DNA from 2 places in the Stenotrophomonas sp. S41 genome. Region 1 is predicted to be linked to the other one. Evidence: riboswitches for the same ligand, from Rfam matches in the RefSeq annotation. Region 1 holds a riboswitch; the other holds the start of a gene.

Evidence for each region. Region 1 has a riboswitch for cobalamin ahead of btuB (TonB-dependent vitamin B12 receptor). Riboswitches for the same ligand answer to the same signal wherever they lie in the genome.
Region 2: another riboswitch for cobalamin. It lies ahead of IAE56_RS17535 (epoxyqueuosine reductase QueH); the one in region 1 lies ahead of btuB (TonB-dependent vitamin B12 receptor).

The regions. Positions count from the first base shown of each region.
Region 1 covers NZ_JACVTV010000060.1:11,396-22,736, reverse strand. The annotation lists gene IAE56_RS13330 (LysR family transcriptional regulator) at 1-920, shown strand, start outside; gene IAE56_RS13325 (class I SAM-dependent methyltransferase) at 917-1,708, shown strand; gene gph (phosphoglycolate phosphatase) at 1,783-2,454, shown strand; gene btuB (TonB-dependent vitamin B12 receptor) at 2,525-4,372, opposite strand; cobalamin riboswitch at 4,488-4,711, opposite strand; gene IAE56_RS13310 (histidine phosphatase family protein) at 4,854-5,432, shown strand; gene IAE56_RS13305 (TfoX/Sxy family protein) at 5,478-5,840, opposite strand; gene IAE56_RS13300 (GAF domain-containing protein) at 5,837-6,319, opposite strand; gene bioD (dethiobiotin synthase) at 6,387-7,079, shown strand; gene IAE56_RS13290 (PLP-dependent aminotransferase family protein) at 7,202-8,644, opposite strand; gene msrA (peptide-methionine (S)-S-oxide reductase MsrA) at 8,871-9,608, opposite strand; gene IAE56_RS13280 (cytochrome c biogenesis protein CcdA) at 9,624-11,341, opposite strand, start outside.
Region 2 covers NZ_JACVTV010000106.1:2,945-14,285, reverse strand. The annotation lists gene IAE56_RS17545 (bifunctional nicotinamide-nucleotide adenylyltransferase/Nudix hydroxylase) at 1-312, shown strand, start outside; gene IAE56_RS17540 (nicotinate phosphoribosyltransferase) at 378-1,787, shown strand; cobalamin riboswitch at 1,897-2,126, shown strand; gene IAE56_RS17535 (epoxyqueuosine reductase QueH) at 2,267-2,938, shown strand; gene pncA (bifunctional nicotinamidase/pyrazinamidase) at 2,995-3,621, shown strand; gene purU (formyltetrahydrofolate deformylase) at 3,708-4,559, opposite strand; gene IAE56_RS17520 (DUF2798 domain-containing protein) at 4,620-4,874, opposite strand; gene IAE56_RS17515 (LysR family transcriptional regulator) at 4,997-5,908, shown strand; gene IAE56_RS17510 (NADH:flavin oxidoreductase/NADH oxidase) at 5,912-7,015, opposite strand; gene IAE56_RS17505 (NAD-dependent protein deacetylase) at 7,145-7,951, opposite strand; gene IAE56_RS17500 (acyl-CoA thioesterase) at 7,995-8,417, opposite strand; gene IAE56_RS17495 (LysE family translocator) at 8,511-9,146, shown strand; gene IAE56_RS17490 (ribonucleotide-diphosphate reductase subunit beta) at 9,308-10,327, opposite strand; gene IAE56_RS17485 (ribonucleoside-diphosphate reductase subunit alpha) at 10,443-11,341, opposite strand, start outside.

The sequences.
Region 1 (11,341 bases):
TGACCGCCATGACCGTGTTCGTCGAAGTGGCCGAGCGCGGCAGCCTGACCGCCGCCGCCGAGGTGCTGGACATGTCCCGCGCGATGGTCACCCGCTACCTGGCCGAGGTGGAGGGCTGGCTGGGCGCGCGCCTGCTGCACCGGACCACGCGGCGGATCAGCCTGACCGGCGCCGGTGAAGCCGCGCTGGCGCGCTTCCGGCAGATGCTGGCCATCGGCGAGGAGCTGCAGGGCGAACTGGCCAGCGACGATCCCGAGCCGCACGGCACCCTGCGCATCACCGCCAGCGTGTCGTTCGGGCAGAGCCATCTGGCCCGCGCGGTGGCTGCCTTCGTGCAGCGCCATCCGGCGGCGCGCATCGAGCTGCTGCTGGTCGACCGCATGGTCAACCTGGTGGAGGAGCGCGTGGACCTGGCGGTGCGCATCGCGCGCCAGATCGACCCGAGCCTGATCGCGCGACGGCTGGCCACCTGCCGCTCGGTGCTGTGCGCAACGCCCGCCTACCTGCAGGCGCACGGCACGCCCAGCGCGCCGGAACAGCTGCCCGCGCACAACTGCCTCACCCATCATTACGTAGGAAAGAGCCTGTGGCAGCTGCACCGCGACGGCCGCACGCTGTCGGTGGCGGTAGGCGGCAACATCAGTGCCAACGAAGCCTCGCTGCTGCTGGAAGCGGTGCGCGCCGGTGCCGGCATCGCCATGCTGCCGACCTACCAGGTAGCACCGCTGCTGCGTTCGGGCGAACTGGTGCAGCTGCTGCCGGCCTACGAACTGGACGAGCTGGGCATTCATGCCGTGTACGCATCGCGTCGACAGCAGCCCGCTATCATGCGGCGGTTCCTGGATTTCCTGGCCGAGTGTTTTGCCAGCCCGGCCTTCCAGGATCTGGATTGGCGCCCAGCGATCAAGGAGGACACATGAACCATGGACAGGCATTGCTCGACCACAACCGCGCGGCGTGGGACCGGCAGGCACGCGAGGTCCGCGACTGGTCTCGCCCCGTTGATGCGGACACCATCGCCGCTGCCCGCCAGGGCCGCTGGCAGGTACACCTGACGCCACGCGCGTTGCCGCTGGACTGGCTGGGCGATGTGCGCGGCCGCCGCATCCTCTGCCTGGCCTCGGCCGGTGGCCAGCAGGCGCCGGTACTGGCCGCCGCCGGCGCGATCGTCACCGTGTTCGATCTGTCCGACGGGCAGCTGGCGCAGGACCGCAGCGTGGCCCAGCGCGACGGCCTGACGTTGCGCACCGTGCAGGGCGACATGCGTGACCTGCACGCCTTCCCCGATGGCAGCTTCGATGTGGTGTTCCACCCCATTTCCAATCTGTACGTGCCCGACGTGCGCCCGGTGTGGGCCGAGTGCCAGCGCGTGCTGGCCCGGGATGGCCTGCTTCTGGCCAGCTTCTACAACCCGGTGGTGTTCGTGGGCGCGCGCGATCCGCAGCTGCAGGAACAGGGCCTGATCCGCCCGCGGTTTGCCATTCCGTATTCGGACCTGGAAGACCTGCCCGCCGACGAGCGCGAGGCCAAGCTGGCGCGTGGCGAAGCGCTGACCTTTGGCCACAGCCTGGGTGAACTGATCGGTGGCCAGCTCGATGCCGGCTTCGTGGTCGAGCGCTTCATGGAAGACTGGCAGCCGCAGCCGCGCTTCCTGATCGATCGCTACCTGCCCACCTTCCTGGCCACCCGCGCGCGCCGGATCGGCTGAGGCGGACCTGCCCGGTCTGATCGCGAAAAAGCGGGGCGTACAATGGACGGCCCACGTCGTACAGGTGCCGTCCCTTGTCGTATCCCTATCCGTTGGTTGTGTTTGATCTGGACGGCACGCTGGTGGACAGCGCGGCCGATATCGCCGAAGCGCTGAACCGCACGCTGCAGGACATCGGCCTGGCGCGCGTGCCTGAAGCCACCGTGCTGGGCTGGATCGGCGATGGCGTGCGGCGGCTGGTGGAGCAGGCCGTGCATGCCGCCGGTAGTGACATCGATCTGGCCGAGGTGATGCCGACGTTCATGGTGCATTACCGCGAGTGCCTGCTGCGCAGCCCGCGCCTGTTCGACGGCGTGCCCGAAGCGCTGGCCCTGCTGCGCACGCGTGGCGTGCCGCTGGCCATCTGCACCAACAAGCCGGCGGCACTGGTGCCGCCGCTGCTGCAGCACCTGGGCATCGGCGATGCGTTTTCGCTGGTGCTGGGCGGTGATTCGCTGCCGCAGCGCAAGCCCAGTGGTGAACCGCTGCGGCATATCGCTGCGCACTTCGGGCTGGCGGTGGACGCCTGCCTGATGGTCGGTGACTCGCTCACCGACTACCGTGCTGCCGAAGACGCGGGCATGCCGATCGCGCTGGTGCGCTACGGCTACCCGCGTGGCCTGGACCTGGAAACGGCGCATGCCGTGGCGGTCATCGACGACCTGCGTGAACTGCCAGGGCTGGCCTCGGACATTCCGACGCCGTGATCCACTCGCCGGGCATGGCCCGGCGCTACCGAACATGTAGATCGACGCCATGCGTCGATGGCGTGGTTCGTTACTTCGGCTGGTAACGTACGCTCAGCTGATACTCGCGGCCCGGCTGGTTGAACCACGCCACGGTCTCGTAGCGGCGGTCGAACACGTTGGCCGCGCGCGCCAGCAGCGACCACGACGGCGTCAGCGCATATTCCGCGCGCAGGTCCAGGGTGCCGTAGCCGCCCACCTTCACCGCGTTGCTGGCGTCGTCGTAACGCTTGCCCGCACCCAGCACGGTCAGCCCGGCGCGGAAATCTCCGAAGCGGCGGTCCACGTCCAGGCGCGCGGTCTGCTGCGCGCGACGCGGCAGCCAGTTGTCGAACTGGGCACTGCCCGCGGTGCGGTTGCGCGGGTCGGTGTAGCTCAGCTGGCCATTGATGTCGAAGCCGGCCAGCACCACGCCAGCGGTCAGTTCGGCACCGCGGATACGCGCCTTCTCGACCTGCTGCATCATGAAGGTCGCCGCATCGTAGGTGATCAGGTCATCGATGCGCGTCTCGTACACGTCCACACCCCAGTGCCAGCCCTGGCCATGCTGCGACAGGCCGAGGTTGGCGCTCTTCGACTTCTCCGGGTCCAGCGTCGGCACGCCGCTCCACGGGTCGTACAGGTCGCTGAAGGTCGGTGCCTTGAACGCGGTGCCGTAGCTGGCATTCACGCGCAGGCCGTGGCCCAGGTCCATCGCCCAGCCGAGGCTGCCGGTGGCGTGGTTGCCGAACTGCGCGTTGTCATCGTTGCGCGCGCTCACCTGCAGCTGGTGGCGGCCGAAACGGCCCTGGTACTGCACGAACACGCCGGTGTTGCGGCGGCTGTCGACCAGGTAGCCAGCGCTGCTGCCATCGAGGTTGTCCTCGCTCCAGTCGACGCCGGTGCTCAGCAGCTGGCCCTCGGCCAGACCGATGTCGGCCTGCAGCGATGCACTGTCGCGGTGCGTCTGCGCGCTGCCGAACACACCGAAGTCGCCGTAGTTGTCCGATTCGTTGTCGCTGCGGCCGACGCTGGCGGTGAAGGCCAGGCGCTCGGTCGGGGTGTAGCGCACTTTGCCGGACATCACCTGCTGCAGCGTTTCCGAATAGTTGTAGTAACCGTCGTAGTGGTTCTCGCCTTCGGCACGCAGCGCGCTGCCTTCCACGCTCCACTGGTCGTTGAAGGTGTAGCCACCGCGCAGGCTCTTGGACAGGTTGCGGTAGCCATCGCGGTCGGGCTCATCGGCGAAGCAGCCGGTGAACAGCGTGGCCGAGCCACGGCAGGCGTTGATGCCATCGGTGTGCTGGTAGGCGATGTCCGCGCCGAACCAGCCGTGCTCGCCGCTGCCACCGATGCCGCCGCTGGCTTCGCGCAGGCCGTTGCTGCCGCCGCCGAGCTGGAAGTGTGGCGCGAAGTCGCCCTGGTTGCGACGGGTGAAGATCTGGATGACGCCACCGATGGCATCGGCGCCGTACAGGCTCGACTGCGGCCCGCGCACGATTTCCACGCGTTCGATCTGCGCCAGCGGCAGGTCCTGGTACATCGCCAGGCCGAGGTCGGCGCTGTTGATGCGCACGCCATCGACCAGCACCACGGTGTGCGAGGAATTGGTACCGCGCAGGAACAGCGAGCTCTGCTTGCCGAGGCCACCGCTGTTGGTCAGGTTGATGCCGGCGCGGCCCGCCAGCAGCTCCTGCAGCGAGGTGGCCTGGCTGGATTCGATCTGCGCACGGTCGATCACCTGCGCCGGCGCGATGCTGTCCTGCAGGGCGATGGGGGTACGCGTGGCGGTGACCAGCACCTGGTCCAGCGCCGCGGTGTCATCGTTGGCCTGCGCATGGGCCAGGGCGGGCAGGGCGGCCAGCACGGCCAGGGACAGCATTCGGGACTGCAGCTTCATCGGGGGGACTCCAGGTGCCACGCACGCCCGCGTGGCGAAGGGGAGGAACCGCGAAGGCAGGCAGGCGCCGAAGCCGCGGCAGCGCCACGGTCATCCAGCGCCATGCCCACCGCATCGCGACCTGAGGCTTCCGGGCCGGTCTCCGGGCTTGCCGCCAGGTGGCGCGAGGCCACCGTCCAGGCGCCTTCCCATGCCAGAGGCACAGTGGCGATGTTGCCTGGAACAGACGTGCTTACCGTTGCGGGGGCAGCGCCGGCCTGGCGTGTTGCCACGCGTCACCGGCTTCCCGTTTCAACCTGCCGGCCGTGGCCGCAGGTCACCTGGAAGTGGGCGCAGTCTACGGCATCCCAGCAGCCCCGTAGAGTCGAGCCTGCTCGACTGTCTTTGCCGTGCCCGTAGAATGTCCCCTCGATCCCGTGGTGCCGTTGCCGATGTCCCGCTGTTTTCTGCTGTTCCCGCGTTGCCTGCACAGGACGCACGCATGATCCTCGACCTGGTCCGCCATGCCGGCAACGGCCGCGATGAGTTCCTCGATGGCCGCAGCGATCCGCCGCAGCTGGCCCGCCTGCCGCAGGAACTGGTCGACGCCTATGCCGAGCAGGACTGGCAGCGGGTGATCAGTTCGCCGCGCCTGCGCTCGCTGCACACGGCGATGGCCCTGGCCACCCCGCGCGGGCTGGACGTGGAGGCGCACGAGGAGTGGGAGGAGTTGGATTTCGGCGATTGGGACGGGCAGTCATTGTTCGACCTGCCGGAGGACGCGCTGGCGGCCTTCCATGCCGATCCGCATGCCTTCCCGCCGCCCAACGGCGAGAGCTGGGGCCACTTCGAACGGCGCATCGCACGCGCGCTGGATCGCCTGCTGGACGATGAGGATCCGCTGCCGACCGTGGTGGTCAGCCATGGCGGCCCGCTGCGCATGGTGCTGTCGCAGGTCTGCGGGCTGCCGCTGTCGCTGTGCTGGGCACTGCGCATCGACCACGGCACGCGCCTGCGGGTGTGGCTGGAGCGCGGCGAAGTGGGCCTGGTGGGCGAGCTGCTGGAACTGCAGCAGCCGTAAACGCGACCGCCGGGCCATGCCCGGCGAGCGCGAAGCGCGGACGCTCTAATCCTCGTCCGCGTTCTCGGCAAAACTGTCTTCGCCGTCATCCCCGGTGTCGAAGCGCTGCTCATGCACCGGACCCGATGCCGGGCCGGCCGCCTTCAGCGGGTGCGCGGCGATACGTGCCTCGTAATCCTGCACCAGCGCCTCGCGCTGGGCTTCGCCCAGCTCCTGCCAGTGGCAGTCCAGCAGCGCGCCTTCCAGCGAATAAAGCAGATTCAGGCTCGGCTTGAAGCCGGCGCGCTTGACCTTGACGAAGGCCCCGACCGCGCCGAGCGCGGCCAGGTCCTCGCGGCTGCGCAGGCCGACCTGACGCAGCCACGCCGCGCTCTTCGGGCCGATGTTGCGCAGCTTCGGTGCGCTCATCCCAGGGCCTCGACGAACACGCGGGCGATGGCTTCCAGACCGGCCTGGTCCTCGGCATCGAAGCGGCCCACCTTCGGGCTGTCGATGTCGAACACGCCGATCAGTTCATCACCGCGCAGCAGCGGCACCACCAGTTCCGAGCGCGAGGCCGAATCGCAGGCGATGTGGCCGGGGAAGGCGTCGACGTCTTCCACGCGCTGGGTGACGCGCTGGCTGGCGGCGGCACCGCACACGCCCTTGTCCAGCGGGATGCGCACGCAGGCCGGCAGGCCCTGGAACGGGCCGACCACCAGCTCCTTGCCGTCGTACAGGTAGAAGCCCACCCAGTTCAGGTCGGGCAGGGCGTGGTAGACCAGTGCGGAGAGGTTGGCCGCATTGGCGATGCGGTCGGACTCGGCGTAGACCAGGCCGCGGGCCTGTTCCAGCAGCTGGGCGTATTGTTCCGGCTTGCTGCCGGTGAGCGAGGCATTGGCGAACATGCCTGCAGTCTAGCAAGCGTACGGGACCAGCGATAATGCACGCTCTGTTGCATGCCTGGAGCCGTTGATGCCCCTGCCTACCACGTTGCCGCCGGCACTGTTCGTCACCGGGACCGATACCGAGATCGGCAAGACCGCCAGCAGCACCGCGCTGCTGCATGCGCTGCGCCGGCGCGGGCTGCGTGCGGTGGGCATGAAGCCGGTGGCCAGTGGCAGCCAGGACCTCGGCCACGGCCTGCGCAACGAGGATGCCCTGGCGCTGCAGGCGGCCAGCTGGCCGGTGCCGGACTACGCCGACCTGAATCCCTATGCGCTGCGGCAGCCGCTGGCGCCGGAACTGGCCGCCGCCGAGGACGGCGTGCAGGTGCAGCTGGCGCCGATCGTGGCCGCGTTCGAGCGCCTACGTGCGCAGGCCGACGTGGTGGTGGTGGAAGGCGTGGGCGGCTGGCTGGCGCCGGTGTCGGCCACCCTGGATCAGCTGGATCTGGTGCGCGCGCTGCACCTGCCGGTGCTGCTGGTGGTGGGCATGCGCCTGGGCTGCGTGAACCACGCACGGCTGACCGCGCAGTCGCTGCAGGCCAGCGGCGTGGCGTGCCTGGGCTGGATCGGCAACCACATCGATCCGACCATGCAGCGCCAGGACGAGAACATCGCCACCCTGCAGCAGCGCCTGCCGATGCCGTGCTGGGGCCGCCTGCCGTACCTGCCGGGCGCGGATGGCCAAACCCTGGGCGCACACCTGGGAGCAGAGCAGCAGTAGAGTCGACTGTCAGTCGACTATCGCGCGCAGCGCGGGGTCTGATCAGGAGCAGTCGACCAACGGTCGACTCTACCCGGCAACCCGATACGAACGGCACCGCGATTGCCGGCCAGCGGCCGGCACTACCGTGCAGACAATTCCCGCGCGATCGCGCCCAGCCGTTCCACCGCGTTGATGAAGCGCGCATCCAGCGCCTGGCAGCACGACAGCCGCAGGCAATGCCGGTAGCGCGCGCCGCGCGAATACACCTGGCCGGGCATGAACACGATGTCCTCCGCCAGCGCCCGCTCGAACAGTTCGCGGGTATCCACGCCGGGCAGCTCGAGCCACAGCAGGAAGCCACCCTGCGGCTCGGTGGCACGGGTGCCGGCGGGGAAGTGTTCGGCCACCAGCTGGCGCAGGCGCCCGACCTGTTCGCGGTACAGCCGGCGCATGCGGTGCAGGTGGTGCTCGTAACTGCCCGCTTCCAGGTAGGCCGCCACCGCATCACCGAGCAGCTGCGGTTCACCGCCGGTCGACTGGAATTTCAGCAGGGCGATGCGCTCGGCAAAACGGCCGCCATCGAGCCAGCCGATGCGGTAATCCGGCGCCAGCGTCTTGGAAAAACCGCCGACCACCATCACCCAGCCATCGCGATCAAACGCCTTCAGCAGCGGCGCTGGTGGCTCGCAGAACTGCAGCTCGGCATACACCGCATCCTCGATCAGCGGCAGCTGGTGTGCGTTGACCAGCTCGGCCAGGCGCTGCTTGGCGGCCGTCGGCATGGTGCAGCCCAGCGGGTTGTGCACGGTGGGCATCACCACCAGCGCGGCCAGCGGCGTGTGCTCCAGCAGCGCTTCCAGCGCATCCACGTCCAGCCCGTGCTGCGGGTGGGTAGGCAGTTCGATGGCCTGCAGGCCAAGGTTGGCCAGCAGCGGGTACAGGTTGAAATAGGACGGCGCTTCAATGCCGACGGCCGCGCCCGGTTCGGTCACCGCGCGCAGGGCCAGCTGCAGTGCTTCCATCGCGCCATGGGTCAACAGAAGGCGGTCGGCATGCGTGTGCAGGCCCATCCTCGGGCCACGCCGTACGATCTGCGCCAGCAGGCGCGGCGAGCCATTCGGGCGCGCGTAGGTTTCCACCGTCTGCTGGCCGTGGCGCAGCACCTGTGCGGTGTGCCGGGCCAGCTGCGCACCGGGATAGAACTGCCGTCCACGTGGTCCGGCGAACGCCAGATCGATCACCCCGGGGCGTCGCTGTGCCTCGAGCACGCGCGCCATCAACGCCTGCTGCAGCGGTGCGGTGGGCGCCGAGGGTGCATCGCGCAGTGACCGCTGCGGCACCGACAGGCGCGGCGCCACCTCGAAGCCCGCCTTCGGCCGCGGCACCACCAGCCCGGCATCTTCCAGCTGGCGGTAGGCGGCGATGACGGTGTTCAGGCTGAGCTGGCGCTGCGCGGCCATCTGCCGCAGCGAGGGCAGGCGGCTGCCGACCGGCAGGCGACCGCCGTGGATGGCCTCGGCCAGTTCATCGGACAGGCGCTGGTAGCGCGGCGGGGCCGGGGTGGTGCGTGGATCTGTATCCATTGGACTGGCCTGCATCTGGAGCTGTACCCATGATGCCGCCGAGCCTAGCATGGTGCCGTCGGTGGGGCCTGATCGGGGCCTGGCCGATCCATTGCAAACGCACGGCCGCAGGGTCGTGCGTCTTTTTTTATGGGCCGCGTCAACAATCGCTGGCGCTTCGTAGAGTCGAGCTTGCTCGACTGCTTTGCCGGGACAGTCGAGCAAGCTCGACTCTACAGAAGCGCGGTCAGCGCATCGGCACCAGCGACGCCTGGCGCCGGTACAGCGCGGGGAACTGCTTGCCCAGCGCGGCCAGCTTCGGTGCGTCGTAGTAGCGGATGTAGGCCGCCTGCGGGTAGTTGTTCATGTAGTTCTGGTGGTAGCTCTCGGCGGGATAGAAACGCTGGCCGCTGGCCACCTGGGTCACGATCGGGCCGCGGTAGCTGCCCGCCTTGCCCAGCTGGTCGATGTAGGCGCGGCTGGCAGCCAGCTGCCTGGCGTCATCGCTGAAGATCGCCGAGCGGTACTGGCTGCCGTGGTCGGGGCCCTGGTAGTTCAGCTGGGTAGGATCGTGCGCCACCGAGAAGAACACCTGCAGCAGCTGTCCGTAGCTGACCTGGCGCGGATCGTAGTCGACCTTCACTGCTTCGGCGTGGCCGGTGCGGCCGCTGCTGACGCGCTCGTAGCGCGCATCGGCGGCACTGCCTCCGGCATAGCCGGCCACCGCATTGCTCACGCCTTTCACGTGCTGGAACACGCCCTGCACGCCCCAGAAGCAGCCACCGGCAAACACCACGCTGGCCCGGGTGGCGCCATCGGTGAAGGCGGCATCGCCGGTGGGTGCCGGCAGCGCCTGTACCTGCGCGCTGGCGGTAGCGGGTGCGGCCATTGCGCTGTGGTCGACCAGCAGCACGCCGGCCACCAGTGCCGTGGCGACCAGCCCGGCCACACCTGCTGCAATGCCCTGTTCGAAGGAGAATTTCATCGTGCCCTCCTGTTCTCAACCAAAGGTGAAGGCATAGGCCTGCACGCCCGCATCGAGGAACTCGATCTCGAAGCGGTGCGGGCCGACCGTGCCGCGCTGGCGCACCAGCTGGTACAGACGGTTCTCGTTGACCACGCCGCTGCCATCGGCGCCGACATCGCTGCCGGCATCGGCGGCAGGCAGCGGCTTGCCGTCCAGCCACACGCGGAAGCGCACCGGCGTGCCGTCCTGTTTTGGTGCCAGCACCAGGTGCAGGTCGCGGGCATGGAACTGGAAGGCGATGCGACCGCCGGCCTGCTGCAGCTGCGCGGCTTCATCGGTGATGGTCCAGCGGCCGGACAGGCCCCACTGGTTCAGCGCGAGGCTGGCCGGCAGCGTGTAGTCGAAGGCCGCATCGGTGCGCTGCCCGCCGGGCGAGGCGAAGTGCTCGGCACGTGCGTGGCCCAGGTAGGTTTCCGGCGAGCGCAGGTTGCCCATGTCGGCCTGCGTGGCCACGCCCTGCAGGTCGGCGGCGGCCGGGTCGGCCGGCGGCGGCAGATCGGTCTGGCCGGCCTCGGTCAGCAGGCGGCGGATCACCTGCTCCGAATGCGCGTAGTTGCCTTCACCGAACTGGTGGGCGCGGATGTTGCCCTGCGCATCGACGAAGTACTGCGCCGGCCAATACTGGTTGTTGAACGCGCGCCAGATCGAATACTGGTTGTCCAGCGCCACCGGGTATTCCACCTTCAGCTGCCGCACTGCCTTCATCACGTTGCGCGGGTCACGCTCGAAGGCGAACTCGGGCGTGTGCACGCCGACCACCACCAGGCCATGGTCGCGGTAGCGGCGTTCCCATTCGTGCACGAAGGGCATCGCGCGCAGGCAGTTGATGCAGGAATAGGTCCAGAAGTCGATCAGCACGACCTTGCCACGCAGCTGTTCGGCCTTGAGCGGCGGGCTGTTGAGCCAGCCGGTGGCGCCATCCAGGGCGGGCAGGGTGCCTTCCACCGGCAGCGGCGCGTCGGCACCGGCAGTGGCGCCGGCCATCATCATCATCGGCGGCGCCGCCGGCTGCGCACCGGGCACGGCATCGAGCAGGCCCTGTTCGATGCGCGCGGTGCTCACCGTGGACAGGCGGGTCAGCAGGCCGGTATCCCAGCCCAGACCGATGGCCACCACCGCCAGCAGCGCGGCAACGCCCAGCACCTTGCGCAGCACGTCGCCCAGGCCCAGACGAGCCTGCAGCGCATTGAACACGCGGCCGCCGATCCATACCGCCAGCGCAAGCGCGGTGGCCGCGCCCAGTGCGTAGGCCAGCAGCAATGCGCTGGTGCCGACGCTGGCGCCATGCAGGGCAGCGCCGGTCAGCACCAGGCCGAGGATCGGCCCGGCGCACGGCGCCCACAGCAGGCCGGTGGCGATGCCGATCAGCAGCGAGGTCCACGCGCCACCACGGCCGGCATCATCGGCGGCATCGGCGCGTGCACTCAGCCGCGCACCCACGCGCTGGAACGGCGCCAGCAGATGGTCGGCCAGGCGCGGCCACAGCAGCGCCAGGGCGAACACCGCCATCAGCACCAGGGCCAGCCAGCGGCCGATCTGGTTGGCCTGCGCCACCCATTGGCTGCCCACGGCGGCCAGGCTGGCGACCGCGGCGAAGGTCAACGCCATGCCCAGCAGCAGCGGCAGCGTGCTGCGCACGAAGGAGCGGTTGGCCCGCGCGAACACGAAGGGCAGCACCGGCAGGATGCACG
Region 2 (11,341 bases), on a different contig from region 1:
CAGGAACAGAGCCTGCTCGACAGCTGCCTGCGCGAACTGCGTGAAGAGACCCGGCTGAAGATTCCGCTGCCGGTGCTGAAGGGTTCGCTGAAGAGCCAGCAGGTGTTCGACCACCCCGACCGCAGCCAGCGCGGCCGCACCATCACCCACGGTTTCCACTTCGAATTCCCGGCCGGTGAACTGCCGGCGGTGCGCGGCGGCGACGACGCCGACAAGGCGCGCTGGATTCCGGTGAGCGAAGCACTGGAGATGGGCCCGCAGCTGTTCGAAGACCACCTGCACATCCTGGAGTATTTCCTCGGCCGGGGCTGACCCGACCGGCTTTCCCCACCGGCGGATAGACCGCCGGTGTCACTCGACGCGAAGGAGCTTCCGTCATGCATTACCTCGATAATCTTCTCCTCGACACCGACAGCTACAAGGCCAGCCACTGGCTGCAGTACCCGCCGGGTACCGATGCCACGTTCTTCTACGTGGAATCGCGCGGCGGCCTGCATGACCGCACGGTGTTCTTCGGCCTGCAGGCGATCCTCAAGGACGCGCTGTCACGGCCGGTCACCCACGCCGATATCGACGACGCCGCCGCGGTATTCGCCGCACATGGCGAACCGTTCAACGAAGCCGGCTGGCGCGATATCGTCGATCGCCTCGGCGGCCACCTGCCGGTACGCATCCGCGCCGTGCCCGAGGGCAGCGTGGTGCCCACGCACCAAGCGCTGATGACCATTGAATCGACCGACCCGGCCGCGTTCTGGGTGCCGTCGTACCTGGAAACCCTGCTGCTGCGCGTGTGGTACCCGGTCACTGTGGCCACCATCAGCTGGCATGCGCGGCAGACCATCGCCGGCTTCCTGCAGCAGACCAGCGACGACCCGCAGGGGCAGCTGCCGTTCAAGCTGCACGACTTCGGCGCACGCGGTGTGTCGAGCCTGCAGTCGGCCGCGCTGGGCGGTGCCGCGCACCTGGTCAACTTTCTCGGCACCGACACCGTCTCGGCGCTGTGCCTGGCCCGCGCGCACTACCACGCGCCGATGGCCGGCTATTCGATTCCCGCCGCCGAGCACAGCACCATCACCAGCTGGGGCCGCGAGCGCGAAGTGGATGCGTACCGCAACATGCTGCGCCAGTTCGGCAAGCCCGGTGCGATTGTCGCGGTGGTGTCGGACAGCTATGACATCTACCGCGCCATCAGCGAACACTGGGGCACCACCCTGCGCGATGAAGTGATCGCCTCCGGCGCGACCCTGGTCATCCGCCCCGATTCGGGCGACCCGGTGGAAGTGGTGGCCGAGAGCCTACGCCGCCTGGACGAGGCCTTTGGCCACACGATCAACGTCAAGGGCTACCGCGTGCTCAACCACGTGCGGGTAATCCAGGGCGATGGCATCAACCCGGATACGATCCGCGCCATCCTGCAGCGCATCACCGCTGACGGCTACGCCGCCGACAACGTGGCCTTCGGCATGGGCGGCGCGCTGCTGCAGCGGCTGGACCGCGATACGCAGAAGTTCGCGCTGAAGTGCTCGGCCGCGCGGGTGGACGGTGCCTGGATCGACGTCTACAAGGACCCGATCACGGATGCCGGCAAGACCAGCAAGCGCGGCCGCATGCGCCTGCTGCGCCGCCAGGTCGATGGCAGCCTGCATACGGTGGCGCTGCCGGCCAGCGGTGACGACACCCTGCCGGCCGGCTTCGAGGATGCGATGGTGACCGTGTGGGAGAACGGCCGGTTGCTGTACGACCAGCGGCTGGAGGACATCCGCGCGCGGGCTGCGGCGGGGCGTTGAAGGTTCGTCCCGCCCGGGGTCAGAGCCCGCTGCGTGGCAGCGGGATCCGACCCCTTCCTTCCGCAGGGCTCTGCCCCCCTTGCCCCTTGACCCTGGCCGGCAACGCGTCCACCGTGGGCACGCCGAAGGTATCCCTGCCGTCGTTGCGACAACGGCAGGGATTTAAACGGGAATCCGGTGAAGGCGCCTTACGCGCCCATTCCGGAGCTGCCCCGCAGCGGTGAATGGAAACGAATCCTGCCAACAGCACTGGGCTCGCGCCTGGGAAGCGGCAGGTAGTAGGTGGGCTGCGGCCCGTGTCCATCAGCCCGAATACCGGCCCCGGCCGGGGGACACGACCGTCCCCTGACTCGACCTGGAATCTCCGCGGGGAGGTTGCCGGGGCCAATGTCGTCCTGCGCGTGCAGGCGACGTGGCCGCGCGCGTCCTGTTCACGGTTTCCGGCCAGACCCGTTGCCCACGCCCAGATGCACCCGACGATGACCGAGTTCCAACGCCCCGCCCTGTCCCTGCCCGCCGACGGCAAGCGCCTGCTGCTGCATTCGTGCTGCGCGCCCTGCTCGGGCGAAGTGATGGAGGCGATCACCGCCTCCGGGATCGACTACGCGATCTTCTTCTACAACCCCAACATCCACCCGGTGAAGGAATACGAGCTGCGCAAGCAGGAGAACATCCGCTTCGCCGAGCAGCACGGCATCCCCTTCATCGACTGCGACTACGACACCGACAACTGGTTCAGCCGCGCGCGCGGCATGGAGAACGAACCCGAGCGTGGCATCCGCTGCACGATGTGCTTCGACATGCGTTTCGAGCGCACCGCGCTGTACGCGCATGAGCACGGCTACGACACCATCAGTTCGTCGCTGGGCATTTCGCGCTGGAAGAACATGACGCAGATCAACGACTGCGGCGTGCGCGCGGCATCGCGCTACGAAGGCCTGCAGTACTGGGAATACAACTGGCGCAAGGGCGGCGGAGCCAGCCGCATGGTGGAGATCAGCAAGCGCGAGCAGTTCTACCAGCAGGAGTACTGCGGCTGCGTGTATTCGCTGCGCGATGCCAACCGCCACCGCCGCGAAACCGGCCGCGAGCGCATCAAGATCGGCCTGCTGTACTACGGCCAGGAGGCTGAAACGCCGCAGGGCGATTGACGTGTGCGCGGGGGGCGGCCACGCTGGTCGCCCCCTCTGCTGTGCTGGACCCTGCCATGACCGCCCTGCCCGCCGATGTCGCCCTGCTGGTGATCGACCTGCAGCCGGACTTCATGCCCGGTGGCGCGCTGGCCTGTGACCAGGGCGATGCGCTGGTGGCGCCGATTGCCGAGCTGCTGGCGCAGCGCCGCTACCGCACGGTGGTGGCCACCCAGGACTGGCACCCGGCCGACCACGCCTCCTTCGCCAGCCAGCACCCCGGCACGCGCCCGTTCGAGAGCATCCTGCTGCACGCGCAGCCGCAGACCCTGTGGCCGGACCACTGCGTGCAGGGCAGCGACGGCGCCGCGCTGCACCCGGGCGTGGACTGGACCGTGGCCGACCTGATCCTGCGCAAGGGCACCCGCCAGCAGGTGGATTCGTACAGCGCGTTCCGCGAGAACCATGGCCCGGAGGGCGAACGCCCGCCGACCGGGCTGGCCGGCTGGCTGCATGAGCGCCGCATCCGCGAGGTGCACGTGTGCGGCCTGGCGCGCGATTACTGCGTGCTGTGGAGCGCGCAGGACGCGGTGAAATCCGGCTTCCGGGTGAAGTTCCTTTGGGACCTGACCCGGCCGGTTACCGAAGCCAACGACGCGATGGTGCGTGAGGCGCTGGGCAAGGCGGGGATTGCGATCGTCTGAGGCGTGACCGCCGGGCATGGCCCGGCGCTACCGGATCACGCCCGTTGGTAGCGCCGGGCCATGCCCGGCGGACGCGGGGTAGACAATTACCGGAACACCACCGTGCGATGCCCGTTGAGCAGGATGCGGTGCTCCACATGCCGGCGCACGGCACGCGCCAGCACCTGCGATTCGGTATCGCTGCCCAGCCGCACCAGTTCGCGCGGCGCCATCGCGTGGTCCACGCGGGCCACGTCCTGTTCGATGATCGGGCCTTCGTCCAGATCCTCGGTCACGTAGTGCGCGGTGGCACCGATGATCTTGACCCCGCGCGCGTGCGCCTGGTGGTACGGCTGCGCGCCCTTGAAGCTGGGCAGGAAGCTGTGGTGGATGTTGATCGCGCGACCGGCCAGGGCACGGCACAGCGTGGGTGAGAGGATCTGCATGTAACGCGCCAGCACCACCAGGTCGATGCGCTCGCGTTCGACCAGGTCGATGATCTGCTGTTCCTGCACGGCGCGCGTGTCCGCGTTCACCGGCAGGTGGTGGAACGGCACCTGGTAGGACGCGGCCAGCGGCGCGAAATCGGCGTGGTTGGACGCCACCGCGGCGATGTCCACTTTCAGCTGGCCGCTGTGGGCGCGGAACAGCAGGTCGTTCAGGCAATGGCCCTGCTTGCTGACCAGCACCAGCAGGCGCGCGCGGCGGCGACCGTCGTGCAGCTGCCAGTCCATGCCGTAGTCGGCGGCCAGCCCGGCCATTGCTGCATGCACGGTGTCCAGCGGCAGGCTGGCGTCGCGGTCGAAATGCACGCGCAGGAAGAAGCGTCCGCTCTCCTCATCGCCGAACTGCTGGGCGTCGAGGATGTTGCAGCCGTGGTCGAACAACAGCCCGGACACGCGGTAGACGATGCCGGTGCGGTCGGGGCAGGACAGGGTAAGAATGGAATCGGGGCGCATCGCCCGAGTGTAGGGCAGCATCCTGCCGCGATGCACAATGCTGTCAGATGCAACCGATCTTCAGTGCGGATGCACCGTCAAGGCCACCAGCCGCACCACCAGCGGACGCACCAGCAGGACGCCACAGAACGCGACCGGCATGGCCATCTGGTAGGCGGCCAGCACCCGCGCCAGGTAGTCGCTGCCCAGTCCGGCGTTGGCCGCGGTGATGACCAGGCACATCAGCAGCGCCATCAGGCCGGCCATGAAGAAGGCGAAGACAAACGGCGTGCTGCGGGCGTGCAGCTTCCAGCGGGGCGTTCGGGGGTGGGCCATGGCACATCGCATCGAATGAAGTGGGCCGGCAGGCTAGCGGTGCGGCGGCCCGTGCACAGCCCTCTCGCGCTTGGTGCAGACCCAAGCCACGCTTGCCGGCTTCCGTGGCAAGCTGGCCGGTCATGAACCTGTTGCAGCTCATCCGCAGCTTCACCCGCACCGCAGAGACCGGCAGCATTGCCGCCGCGGCCCGCCACCTTGGCATCAGCGCCACCGCCGTGGGCCAGAACATCAACCGGCTGGAAGCCCACCTGGGCGTGCGCCTGCTCAACCGCAGCACGCGGCAGCTGGCACTCAGCGAAGCCGGTGCGGTGTACCTGGCGCAGGTGCGGCACATCGAGGCCGACCTGACGCGCGCGCAGGCGATGGTCACCGCCGGCGACATCGAACCGTCCGGGCCGCTGCGCATCGCCAGCAGCAGCGCGTTCGGCCGCCACGTGCTGGCACCGCTGCTGCCCAGCCTGCAGCAGCGCTACCCGCAGCTGCAGCTGGAACTGCGCCTGAGCGATCGCGCCGTGCAGCACGGGCCGGAAGCGGTGGATGCCAGCATCCGCATCGGCGCGCAGCTGGAAGACGGGCTGGTGGCGCGGCCGCTGGCGCGCATCCCGTTCGTGTTCTGTGCCTCGCCGGCCTACCTGGAGGCGCACGGCACGCCGGCCGATCCGGCCGCGCTGAACGGCCATCGCGGCCTGCTGCACCGCTTCCCCACCGATGGCCGGCCGCTGCGTTGGGGCCTGCTGAAGGACGGCCAGCGGGTGGACGCGGCGCTGCCGCCGAGCATGGTCTGCGATGACATCGACGCGCTGGCCGAACTGGCCGCTGCAGGCGCGGGCATCACCCGGCTGGCCGCGTTCGTGGCCGAGCCCTATCTGCGCGATGGCCGCCTGCAGGCGGTGTTCGGCCCGGCCAGCGACTGGCAGCCGGAGCCGATGGAGGTGTTCTTCTGCGTGAGCGACCGCCGCGATTTCACCGCGAAGATCCGCGCGCTGTTCGAACACCTGCAGGCCGGCATCGCGCCGGCCTGGCAGGTCTGAGGCTCAGCGCGCGCGGAACACGTTGCGCGCTTCGCGCGGCTCGCAGCGCAGGTACTGCGGCGACGGCACCACGCTGTCGCCCAGCGCGGCAGCGGCGTGCCACGGCCAGCGCGGGTCGTACAGGATGCCGCGGGCCAGGGCGATGGCATCGGCCTGGTTGTGGCGCAGGATCGATTCGGCCTGTTCCGGCTCGGTGATCAGGCCGACCGCGATGACCGGCATGCGCAGCTTCTTGGCCTTGATGGCCGCCGCGAACGGCACCTGGTAGCCCGGGCCGACGCTGATCTTCTGGCGCTCGTCGAGGCCGCCGCTGGACACGTGCAGGAAGTTGCAGCCGCGTGCGTCGAGAATCTGCGCCAGCGCTTCGCTCTGCACCAGGTCCCAGCCACCGTCGACCCAGTCGGTGGCGGAAATGCGCACGCCCACCGACACCTTGTCCGACACCGCGGCGCGCACCGCATCGAACACTTCCACCAGCAGGCGCAGGCGGTTCGGCAGCGAGCCACCGTAGCCGTCGGTGCGGCGGTTGCTGAGCGGCGACAGGAACTGGTGCAGCAGGTAGCCGTGCGCGGCGTGGATCTCGATCAGCTCGAAGCCCAGGCGCTCGGAGCGCACCGCGCTGGCGGCGAAGGCGGCGATGACCTCGGCGATGCCGGCTTCATCCAGCGCCTCCGGTGCCGGGTCGGCGGCATGGAAGGGCACCGGCGACGGGGCGACGGTGGCCCAGCCGTTGGCATCGTCAGCCGACAGCTGGCGGCCGCCGTCCCACGGGCGGGCGGTGGAGGCCTTGCGGCCGGCATGGGCCAGCTGGATGCCCAGCGGCATCGACGACCAGCGGCGGACGCTGGCCAGCACCTGCGCCAGCGCGGCCTCGGTCTCTTCGTCCCACAAGCCCAGGTCGGCCCAGCTGATGCGCCCGCGCGGCTCGACCGCCGTGGCTTCCAGGATCAGAAGGCCGGCGCCGGACTGCGCCAGGTTGCCCAGGTGCATGGCGTGCCAGTCGCTGGCGCGGCCCTGTTCGGCGGAGTACTGGCACATCGGCGCGATCACGATGCGGTTGGGCAGGGTCAGGGGGCCGAAGGACATCGGCGAGAACAGCTGGCTCAAGACGGTAAGGACATGCGTAGGGGGTGCGTATTGCACCGCTGCACGGCCTGCGGATCAACCATCTGGATGGATCGCTGTTTCGCGGGGGCGCGTCGGCGGCCGCCGTTGCCCGCCGGGCATGGCCCGGCGCTACCGGGTCGCGAAACCCGCCAACGCCTCGGCGCAGTCCCGTTCATCCTTGAACTGCAGCAGGTCATCGGCGCGGGTGCGGCCGCGGTTCAGCGCCGCCACCGGCAACCCGGCCTTTGCGGCAGCCTGCACGAAGCGGAAGCCGGAATAGACCATCAGCGAGGAACCCACCACCAGCACCGCATCGGCCTGCTGCAGGTGCTCGTGCACGGCCGCCACGCGCTCGCGCGGCACGTTTTCGCCGAAGAACACCACGTCCGGCTTCAGCAGGCCGCCGCAGTACGGGCAATCCGGCACCACGAAGGCGGAGAAGTCGGTTTCCAGGTCGGCGTCGCCGTCCGGGGCGATGCCCGCGTCCAGCGCGTCCCAGCCCGGGTTGGCATCGAGCAGGCGCTGCTGGAAATCCTCGCGCCCGCTGCGGCGCTCGCAGCCCATGCAGCGCACCAGGTCCAGCCGCCCGTGCAGGTCGATCACGTTCCGGCTGCCGGCGCGCTGGTGCAGGCCATCCACGTTCTGGGTCAGCAGCACCTGCAGTGTGCCGCGGGCTTCCAGCGCGGCCAGCGCCTGGTGGGTGCCGTTGGGCAGGGCCAGGCCGAAGCGTGGCCAGCCCAGCAGGCTGCGCGCCCAGTAGCGCTGGCGGGTGGCCGCCTCGCCCATGAAGGCCTGGTAGGTCACCGGCGGCGTGCGTTTCCACTGGCCGTCGGTATCGCGGTAATCGGGGATGCCCGAGGCGGTACTGCAGCCGGCACCGGTCAGCACGAACAGGCGCTGGGCGCGGTCGATGAAGTCGGTCAGCGGCGGGGTCATGGCAGCGAAATGGGGGCGCGCGGGCGTCCCCGCAAGCGCGTGGTCAGCTGGCCGGGTCAGCGGCCGGGGCGCCCGGCAGGCGCGGCACGGCGGTCGGCTGGCCGTCATCACCCAGCGCGATCATCACGAAGTGGCCGCGGGTGCACAGCTTGCGCTCGCCGCTGTGCAGGTCTTCGGCAATCAGCTCCACCTCGACCTTCATCGAGCTGCGGCCCACTTCGACGATGCGACCCACGGTTTCCACCATCTGGCCGATGCGGATGGGCAGCTTGAAATCGACCTGGTCGCTGCGCGCGGTCACCACGGTGCGGCGCGAGTAGCGGGCGGCGGCCAGGAAGGCGGCCTTGTCCATCCACGCCAGCGCCTGGCCACCGAACAGGGTGCCCATGTGGTTGGTGTGGTTGGGGAAGACGATTTCGGCCATGCGCACTTCGATGGGCGGCACGGTTTCGGGGATGGGGGTCATGGCGAGGCCATTGGTGTGGGGTGCGGCAATTTTAAGCCAGGCCCGGTGCAGGCGGCGCTACACTGCGCCACGCCCACCGCACGGAACGCCGCCATGCCCGCCGCCACCGACCTGCTGGCCTTCGCCCTGCTGTCGCTGGGCATGGTGCTCACGCCCGGGCCGAACATGGTCTATCTGGTCTCGCGCTCGATCTGCCAGGGCCGCCGCGCCGGGCTGGTGTCGCTGGGCGGGGTGGCGCTGGGCTTTCTGTTCTACATGCTGTGCGCGGCGCTGGGCATCACCGCCCTGCTGATGACCGTGCCCTTCGCCTACGACACGCTGCGCATCGGCGGCGCGCTGTACCTGTTGTACCTGGCCTGGCAGGCGGTGAAGCCGGGCGGCCGCTCGCCCTTCGCGGTGCATGCGCTGCCCGTGGACAGCCCGCGCCGGTTGTTCGCGATGGGTTTCCTGACCAACCTGCTGAACCCGAAGATCGCGGTGATGTACCTGTCCCTGCTGCCGCAGTTCCTGCACCCGGACGGCCACGGCAGCGTGCTGGCACAGTCGGTGGTGCTGGGCTTCACCCAGATCGCGGTCAGCCTGGCGGTGAACACGGTGATCGTGCTGATGGCCGGCAGCATTGCGGCGTTCCTGGCCGCACGACCGAGCTGGCAGGCCGCGCAGCGCTGGCTGATGGGCACGGTGCTGGCCGGGCTGGCCGTGCGGATGGCGGTGGAAGGGCGGCGGTAACCACGCTTTGTAGAGTCGAGCTTGCTCGACTGCCGTTCGCGAAAAGCAGTCGAGCAAGCTCGACTCTACGAAAGCACGCACGCCGGGCGTGGCCCGGCGCTACCCACAAAAAACCCCGGCATTGCCGGGGTTTTTCGTTGCGACAGACCTGACCGGTTCGATCAGAAGTTCATGTCGAAGGCGACTTCGCCCTGCACGCCGACCTGGTAGGCCGAGACGCGGCGTTCGAAGAAGTTGGTCAGTTCCTGCACGTCCTGCAGTTCCATGAACGGCAGCGGGTTGCGCACGTTGTACTTCTTTTCCATGCCCAGCTTGGCGAAGTGCTGGTCGGCGCAATGCTGCAGGTACTGGCGCATGTCGCGGGTCGAGATACCGGCCACGCCACCGGACAGCACGTCCTCGGCGAACTGCACTTCGCATTCGATGGCTTCGGCCAGCATGTCATAGACCTGCTGCTTCATTTCCTCGTCGAACAGGTCCGGCTCTTCCTCACGCACCACGCGCACCGACTCGAACGCGAAGTCCATGTGCGCGCTCTCGTCGCGGAACACCCAGTTGGTGCCCGAGGCCAGGCCCGGCAGCAGGCCGCGCGAACGGAAGTAGTACACGTAGGCGAAGGCGGCGAAGAAGAACAGGCCTTCGATGCACGCAGCGAAGCAGATCTGGTTCAGCAGGAACTGGCGGCGCTCGGCACGGGTCTCGATGCGCTTCAGATCCTGGATCGAGTCGATCCACTTGAAGCAGAAGTCGGCCTTCTTCTTGATCGAGTCGATGTTCTCCACCGCGGCGAAGGCCTTGACGCGCTCTTCCGGATCCGGCAGGTAGTTGTCGAGCAGGGTCAGGTAGAACTGCACGTGCAGCGCTTCTTCGTACAGCTGGCGCGACAGGTACATGCGCGCTTCGGGCGCGTTCAAGTGCTGGTACAGGTTCAGCACCAGGTTGTTGGACACGATCGAATCGCCGGTGGCGAAGAACGCGACCAGACGGTGGATCAGGTGGCGCTCACCCGGCGACATCTTGCTGTGCAGGTCGGTGATGTCGATCTGGAAGTTGATCTCTTCCACCGTCCAGGTGTTCTTGATCGCGTTCCGGTACATGTCATAGAACTGCGGGTAGCGCATCGGGCGCAGGGTCAGTTCAAAACCGGGATCGAGCAGCATCTGCTTGGGCTTGTCGGCCATGGGTGTTTCCTTGAATTCTCGGGTCAAAACGCCGGGCGTGGCCCGGCGCTACCTTGGTATTTTCTGCAGTCGAGCAGCAGTGCCGACCAACGGTCGGCACCCACCGCGCGATGTATTACTGGCAGGCCTCGCAGGCTTCCGGGTTTTCCAGAGAGCAGGCGATGGCTTCGTCCGGGCTGAACACCTTGGCCGGGGCCGCGCTGCTCACCGTGGTCTTGGCGATCTTGGTGGCCGGACGCGAACGCAGGTAGTAGGTGGTCTTGATGCCCTGCTTCCAGGCGTACATGTACATGGAAGACATCGCGCCGATGTTCGGGCTTTCCATGAACAGGTTGAGCGAGGCCGACTGGTCGATGAAGGCGCCACGCTCGGCGGCCATGTCGATCAGTGCGCGCATCGGCAGTTCCCATGCGGTGCGGTAGACCTCGCGCAGGGTTTCCGGAATCTGCGCGATGCCGGCGATGGAACCTTCGGCCAGCTTGATGGCGTCGCGCATGTCGGCGGTCCACAGGCCCAGCTTCTTCAGCTCGTTCACCAGGTAGCGGTTGACCTGCAGGAAGTCACCGGACAGGGTTTCGCGCTTGAACAGGTTGGACACCTGCGGTTCAACGCACTCGTAGCAGCCGGCGATCGAGGCGATGGTCGCGGTCGGGGCAATCGCGATCATCAGCGAGTTGCGCAGGCCGTGTTCCTTGATGCGGGCGCGCAGGGCATCCCAGCGTGCGGTGTCTTCCGGCACCACGTTCCAGGCGTCGAACTGCAGTTCGCCGCTGGCGGCACGGGTGTCGTTGAACGACGGGTGCTTGCCGCGTTCCTGGGCCAGCTCCGAGGAGGTTTCCAGGGCGTGGAAGTAGATCGTTTCGGCGATCTTCTTCGACAGGGCGCGGGCTTCGGCGCTGTCGAACGGCAGGCGCTTGCGGAAGAACACGTCCTGCAGGCCCATGCAGCCCAGGCCGACCGGACGCCAGCGCAGGTTGGCGCGGCGGGCGGTTTCGATCGGGTAGAAGTTCAGGT